2 linked regions of the Jeotgalibacillus aurantiacus genome follow. The protein of the gene in region 1 binds, or shares a complex with, the protein of each later gene. Links are inferred from orthologs where the notes say so. Each region holds a gene or a part of one and is shown on either strand. Other genes may lie near its edges.

The links.
Region 2: the proteins of H7968_RS05625 (region 1) and smc are in contact, whole or in part, in a crystal structure (PDB 3ZGX), measured with the Bacillus subtilis proteins. The link is inferred for Jeotgalibacillus aurantiacus from one-to-one orthologs.

Annotation. Positions count from the first base shown.
Region 1 is NZ_JACNMS010000002.1:170,798-173,918, reverse strand. The notes cover bases 1-2,802. They hold H7968_RS05625 (segregation/condensation protein A), read left to right. Parts: upstream 1-921; coding sequence 922-1,683; downstream 1,684-2,802. Other genes in these bases: H7968_RS05615 (D-alanyl-D-alanine carboxypeptidase family protein), read left to right, coding at 2,469-2,802; scpB (SMC-Scp complex subunit ScpB), read left to right, coding at 1,670-2,254; H7968_RS05630 (pseudouridine synthase), read right to left, coding at 36-761. Also shown: more of H7968_RS05615, read left to right, coding at 2,803-3,121. UniProt on the Bacillus subtilis protein: Participates in chromosomal partition during cell division. May act via the formation of a condensin-like complex containing Smc and ScpB that pull DNA away from mid-cell into both cell halves.
Region 2 is NZ_JACNMS010000002.1:535,901-540,383, reverse strand. Bases 1-4,164 are described here. They hold smc (chromosome segregation protein SMC), read left to right. Parts: upstream 1-400; coding sequence 401-3,964; downstream 3,965-4,164. Other genes in these bases: ftsY (signal recognition particle-docking protein FtsY), read left to right, coding at 3,980-4,164; rnc (ribonuclease III), read left to right, coding at 1-401. In the rest of the region: more of ftsY, read left to right, coding at 4,165-4,483. UniProt on the Bacillus subtilis protein: Required for chromosome condensation and partitioning.

The sequences.
Region 1 (3,121 bases):
TTGAATGAAGTGTGAAAATTGCGCTAAACGACCGTTTACTGACCGTTTTCTGCGAGTGCACGAAGCTGTTTCACCTCATGGGGAGTCAATTCCCGCGCTTCTCCGGCATTCAGTCCTGTCAGATGAAGGAATGCATAGCGCTCTCTTTTAAGCTTTTGCACAGGGTGTCCGACTGCATCAAACATCCTTCTTACCTGACGGTTGCGACCTTCATGAATCGTCAGTTCTACGATCGTTTTGTTCTTTTCTTTGTCAGCTGAAATAATTTTGGCTCGGGCTGGCGCTGTCATCCCATCTTCAAGCTTTATACCTTTTTCAAGTTTTTTAATTGTTTCTCTTCTGACAAGTCCTTTAACGCGGGCAATGTAGGTTTTTGTTACCTCGTACTTAGGATGTGTAAGCAGATTGGCGAATTCACCATCATTTGTCAGAAGCAAAATCCCCGACGTATCATAGTCCAGTCGTCCAACAGGGTATATACGCTCGTCTACATAGTCAAAAAAGTCTGTTACGACCTTACGACCTTTATCATCCTTTACAGCCGAAATGACTCCTGACGGCTTGTAAAAGAGGAAATAGACTTTATTCTCCCGTTCGATCTTCACTCCTTCAACCTCAATTGAATCAGAGGGACTCACCTTCGTACCAAGTTCTGAAACTGTTTTTCCGTTCACCTTTACTTTTCCATCTATAATCAGCTGTTCGGCTTTTCTGCGTGAAGCGACACCTGCATGTGCAATCACCTTTTGTAGTCTTTCCATACATCATACTCCTCTTCGCTTATACTTTCTCATAGTGCATTATGTCACAACCCGTTCCAAAAGGAAATGACGAGCACCTAAAAGCTTCCCATCTCCTATTGGAAGAACCCGCTAAATTCGCTATACTATGATGACAGTGAAACGAGGAAATGGTGATACGATGGAATACAAAGTAAAACTCGACGGGTTTGAAGGGCCACTGGATTTATTGCTTCACTTAATACAGGGGCTGGAAATAGATATTTACGATATCCCCATGGCGGAAATTTCTGAGCAGTATATGCTCTATATCCGGGCCATGAATGTACTTGAACTGAATGTAGCGAGCGAATACCTCGTCATGGCCGCAACGTTGATGGCCATTAAAAGCCGGATGCTTTTGCCAAAGCATGAAGAGACGTGGGAAGAAGACAGTATGGCCTACGAAGAGGATCCGAGAGATGAGCTCGTTGAAAAGCTGATTGAATACAGGAAGTTCAAGAAAGCCGCAGATCACCTGAAGGATAAGGAAGAAGAACGCGGCCAGCTTTTCACAAAGCCGCCTGAGGATCTGACCCGTTACTCAATGGAGGAAACAGACGAACGGGAACCGTTGAAGGTGGATATTTATGATTTACTGGGTGCTTTCAATAAACTTATGAGAAGAAAAAAGATACAGCGCCCGCTATCCACTAAAATTACCCGGCAGGAAGTATCAATTGAAGACAGAATGAAGGAAATCCTTGAGAATGTTAAAGCTTCCAGGGATCCAAAGCCGTTTTCATCACTCTTTCCTGTTGCTGAAAAACCTCATATGGTTGTATCTTTTTTAGCAGTGCTGGAACTTGTTAAAAGAAAAGAAATTTGGATAAAGCAGGATCATAATTTTTCGGAAATCATGGTTCAAACTACTGAAGGAGTGTCGTTAGTTGGCCAGTCATAATGTTTATGCGATTGTGGAAAGTCTGTTGTTTACGTCAGGTGATGAAGGTCTGACGCTTGAGCAGCTGATGGATGTGTTGACACTTTCAGAAGATGAGGTGCTCAAAATCATGGCGACCATCCGTGAGCAGTATTTGCAGGAAGATTCACGAGGAATCCAGCTCGTTGAATACGCAGGTAAGTATCAGCTTGCCACGAAAGCAGGATTTTCAGACTATATTAAACAGCTCGCGGAAGCTCCATCACCAGCCACCCTGTCACAGGCAAGCCTTGAGACTTTGGCCGTTATCGCTTACCGGCAGCCGGTAACAAAAGTTGCCATTGAAGAAATACGCGGCGTTAAAACCGATCGTCCGGTCCAGACTTTATTATCCCGTGGGCTGATCAAAGAATTGGGCCGTGCAGAAGGTGCCGGCAGACCTATTCTCTATGGAACAACCGATGAGTTTCTCGACAGCTTTGGTTTGAATAACCTGACTGAGCTCCCTGAATTGCCTGAATCGATGGATGAGGACGACGCTGATCAGGGTGGAGATCTCTTTTTTGAATCGCTGAAAAAAGGGCTTGAATAAAGAATTGAACAAATAATTTTAATCATCACACCGTGTCAGCGCGGTGATAAGGCAGTTAAGTGATACAGACGCATTGCGTTTATTATTGCTTATCTGCTTTTTTTTGCGCCTGAGCGCCAGTAATAGCAGCCCCCTCTTTTACATATATATCCCTTATGTATAAATAAAGGTGGTGGGACTTCTGAAATATTTCCGGCTATTCCTGACAGTGCTGGTGTTCTTTTTGTTAGTATCAGAAACGAAAGCTGTCCCTTCTCCTTCTGCCACTTCAGCTATTTTGATAGAAGCAGAAAGCGGAAGAGTCCTGTTTGAAAAAGCTGCTGATCAGGAAATGAAAATTGCGAGCATTACTAAAATTCTCACGGCACATGTTGCACTTCAGCACGCTTCTCTGCAGGATAAAGTAAAAATCTCAGCAAAAGCGGCAGCCACTGAAGGCTCTAGCCTCTACTTACCTGCCGGTTCAAAGGTCACCATGGAGGATCTCTTATATGGACTTCTCCTAAGGTCAGGTAACGATGCGGCTGTTGCCATTGCTGAACATGTCAGCGGTTCGGTAGAAGACTTCTCTGTATTGATGAATAATGAAGCGAAGAAATTAGGGATGACCCATTCACATTTTACAAATCCACACGGGCTGGATCTTGATGATCAGCATTATTCAAGTGCGCGGGATATGGCCATGCTCACGAAAGAAGCGATAAAAAATCATGACTTCAGTAAGATATTCTCGAGCGAAAAATACAGAGCTGAACTAAATGGAAACCCTGCACTCTGGCATAACAAACACCGCCTCGTAACCGGCCTGTACCCATACGCTTCAGGAGGCAAAACTGGTTACACAAAAAAAGCAGGGCGAACACTTGT
Region 2 (4,483 bases), 370 kb from region 1 along the record:
GTGAGGAACAGACAGGCGGAAGAATGCGTCCGGCACTTCTTGCGGATGTGTTTGAAGCGTTTGTCGGCGCACTGTATCTCGATCAGGGAATGGATTCTGTAAAGAAAATCCTTGAAAAGGTCGTCTTCCCGAAAATTGAAACCGGTGCTTTTTCGCATGTGATGGATTACAAGAGTCAGCTGCAGGAGTTTATTCAACGGAACCATTCCGGTACGCTTCAATATGAAATTTTAAAAGAGAAGGGCCCGGCGCATAATCGTGAATTTATCTCAAGAGTGCTGCTTGGTGAAGAGGAGCTTGGTACAGGAACCGGGCGTTCGAAAAAGGAAGCAGAACAGCATGCAGCGGAAAAGGCACTTGTTTATTTAAAGAAAAAGCCTGAACAGCAGGAGAAGGAATAATGTATTTAAAACAACTTGAAGTCGCGGGCTTTAAATCATTTGCAGAAAGAATACATGTGGATTTTGTGCCCGGTGTGACAGCTGTAGTCGGACCAAACGGCAGCGGAAAGAGTAATATTACAGAAGCCATCCGCTGGGTGCTTGGAGAGCAGTCTGCCAAGTCACTGCGCGGAGGGAAAATGGAAGATGTCATTTTCTCCGGAAGTGACTCAAGAAAACCGCTTAATTTTGCAGAGGTGACGCTTATTCTCGATAACGGGGATGGAGCGTTGCCTCTTGACTATGCAGAAGTAAGTGTGACAAGAAGAGTTTACCGGACCGGTGACAGTGAGTATCTGCTGAATAATCAGAGCTGCCGTCTGAAGGATATTGTTGAACTGTTTATCGATACAGGATTGGGCAAAGAAGCCTTTTCCATCATCGGACAGGGACGCGTGGATCAGATTTTAAACAGTAAACCTGAAGACAGAAGAGTGATTCTTGAGGAAGCGGCGGGTGTTCTGAAATATAAAACACGCCGTAAAAAAGCGGATCAGAAATTAACCGAAACACAGGAAAATCTTTACCGGGTACAGGATATTCTGCATGAGCTTGAAGGACAGGTTGAACCTTTGAAAATTCAGGCCTCTTTAGCAAGAGAGTATTTAGCCTATAAAGAAGATCTGAAGCATACAGAGGCAGCTCTTTTAGGTTATGAGATCGGTTCCATGACGGCTGACTGGGAAAATAAGAAACAGCAGCTGGCCGACATGTCTGTGAAAGAAAAAGATATGAAGCTCGAGCTTGACCGGACGGATAGTATTCTTAATGAAAAGCAGACGATGCGTATTCAATGTGAAAAACAAATTGAAACGTCCCAGGCGATTTTGCTTAAGCTGACAGAGGAAACAGAGCAGCTTGAAGGCCGCCGTCAGGTACTCGTTGAGCGCAGAAAAAATGCCGATCAAAATGAAGATCAGCTGAATCAAAAGCTGAAGGAGATTGATCAGCAGCTCGTCCGTGTTAACCATAAGATCAAGGAAAACAAAGAAAAAGCAGCTGATTATAAATCAGATACTGCCTCTCTGAAGAAACAGCTGGCAGAGCTGGATCAATTTTTGAATACATCCGTTAATCAGATTGAAGAGCAGCTTGAACAGGCAAAAAATGATTATTTTGAGTGCCTAAACGATCAGACAGCACTGAAAAATGAGCTGACCTATCTTGAACAGCAGCAAAAGCAGGACTCCGTCCGTGCAGATAAACTCACGGGTCAAAACGTGACGTTTATTCAGGAGCGTGAGAAGCATCAGCAAAGATATACGGAATTGCAGGGCGTCTTACAGAAGAAAACGGAGGAACTTGAAAGCATGTCCGCCGAGTATCGTGGGCTACAGGAAAGAAGAAGCCATCTCCTCCAGGAGGCAGAGCAGTTTGAAGCAAAACTCTACAAGGCTTATCAGTACGTGAGTGAAGCCAAGTCGAGAAAATCAATGCTCGAATCTATGGAAGAGGAGTTTTCAGGATTTTATCAGGGCGTAAAGGAAATACTGAAAGCCCGGGGTAATGCTCTTTCAGGAATTGAAGGAGCGGTTGCAGAGCTGATTGATGTTGAAAAGGAAACGGAAACAGCGATTGAAACAGCGCTCGGCGGATCGATGCAGAGCATTGTAACCGTTTCGGAAAAAGAAGCGAGAGATGCCATTCAGTTTTTAAAGAAAAACCGGATGGGGCGCGCTACTTTTCTTCCGATGACCGTTATTAAGTCAAGGCTTGTTCCATCATCCGTTCTTCATCAGATCAATGGACATCAGGCATTTATCAATACGGCCTCAGCCCTTGTTTCATTTGATGAAAAATATCGTCATGTCATTGAAAATCTCCTTGGTAACGTCATTGTTGCACGGGATTTGAAAGGTGCCAATGAATTAGCAAAACAGCTCGGATACAGATACCGGATTGTGACGCTTGACGGTGACCTGGTCAATCCGGGAGGCTCGATGACAGGTGGAGCGCAGGCGAAAAAAAGCAGCTCGATCTTTTCCCGTAAAAACGAGCTTGATCAGCTGACGGCACAAATACCTGACTTTGAACAGACTGCAGTGAAGCTTGAAAAGAAAGTGCAGGAACTCAAACAACAGGCTGCCACAGCAGATCACGAGATGGAAACACTCAGAACTTCAGGTGAGCAAATGCGTATTCAGGAGTCGGAACTGAAGGCTGAACTCCGCGAAGCAGAAGCCGCATTAAAGAAAACAGATGAACAGCTTGCCCTATATGATCTCGAAATTGCTGAATATCAGGATGCAAGTAAATCTGTGACAGCGAAGACAGCTGACATTAAGCAAAAGCTTGAAAGATCTGTTGTTGAGCTTGAACAGCTTGATCTCACCATTAAAGAGCTGACGAAGCAGAAACAGGTTCAAAGCTCATCAAGAGATGAGAAAATCCAGGTAAAATCAAAGCTTCAATCAAAGCTTGCCGTTTCAGAAGAAAAGCTTTCTCAACGTAAAAGAGAGGAACGGGAGCTGCAGGAAACCTTATTAGAGCTTGAACAAAACAAAAAAAATACAGCAGAAGATCTCACCTGGCTGTCAAAAGAAATGACATCAGGAGAAGATCAGACTGTGGTTCTTCAAAGGCAAATTGCTGACAAACAGGCTGAACGTCAATCATTGATGGACGAGCTCGGTGCGAAAAAAGAAGAACGTGAAGAGCTTGAGGAAACGATCCAAAAGCTGACTGCCTCCTATAAGGAACTCAGCAGACTGCATCAGGGTCTCTCTGAAGGCATTAATGACCTAAGAGTGAAAAACGGACGTTTAGAGTCAGATATTGATTACAGACTGAATAAGCTGCAGGAAGAGTATGAACTATCCTATGAGGCTGCCATTGAAGAATATCCGCTCGTGGTAGATCCCGAGGAAGCGAAAGTAAAGGTTAAGCTGATCAAGCTTTCCATTTCAGAGCTTGGTTCCGTCAATCTCGGGGCCATTGAGGAATACGACAGGGTATCAGAACGATACGAATTCCTCATTGAACAGCAGACTGATCTCAACGAAGCCAAAAGCAATCTGATGCAGGTCATCAGTGAAATGGATGATGAAATGTCAAGACGCTTTAAAGAGACATTCGATCAGGTAAAGATTCATTTTGCTTCTGTATTTGTAGAGCTTTTCGGCGGGGGACGCGCAGAGCTTAAGCTGACTGATCCTCAGGATATGCTTCATACGGGGATAGATATCGTGGCACAACCGCCTGGTAAGAAGCTTCAAAACCTGAGCCTTCTTTCAGGAGGGGAACGTGCACTGACTGCGATTGCCTTACTGTTCGCCATTTTGCATGTCAGACCGGTTCCTTTCTGTATTCTGGATGAGGTGGAAGCGGCGCTTGATGAAGCGAATGTACAGCGCTTCAGTCAGTACCTGAACCGCTTCAGTGAGCAATCACAGTTTATTGTGATTACCCACCGCAAAGGAACGATGGAGGGTGCTGATGTCCTTTACGGTGTAACGATGCAGGAGTCTGGTGTTTCAAAGCTTGTCTCGGTAAAATTTGAAGAAGAACAAAATATGCTGACCTAAAACAGGGGGATACTGATGAGTTTCTTTAAAAAGTTAAAAGAAAAATTCACACAGACTGAAGAGCCGTCAACGGATAAATACCGTGACGGCCTGACGAAAACTAGAAACAGCTTTACTTCAAGAATGAATGATCTTGTAGCCCGCTACCGGATCGTAGATGAGGATTTCTTCGAAGAACTAGAAGAAGTGCTGATTCAGGCTGATGTCGGTTTTGATACGGTCATGGAGCTTGTGGAAGAACTGAAGATGGAAGTAAAGCGCCAGAATATTAAAGATACGGAAGAAATCCGCAGTGTCATTTCCCAGAAGCTTGTCGACATCTATTATGATGGGGAAGAGCCGGCTGAAGCGTTAAACATTCAGGAAAACGAGCTGACCGTGATTTTATTTGTGGGTGTAAACGGTGTTGGGAAAACGACAACAATCGGAAAACTCGCACATCAGTTTAAGCAGGAAGGAAAGTCGGTTCTTCTGGCAGCGGGCGATACATTCCGTGCAGGTGCCATTGAGCAGCTTGAA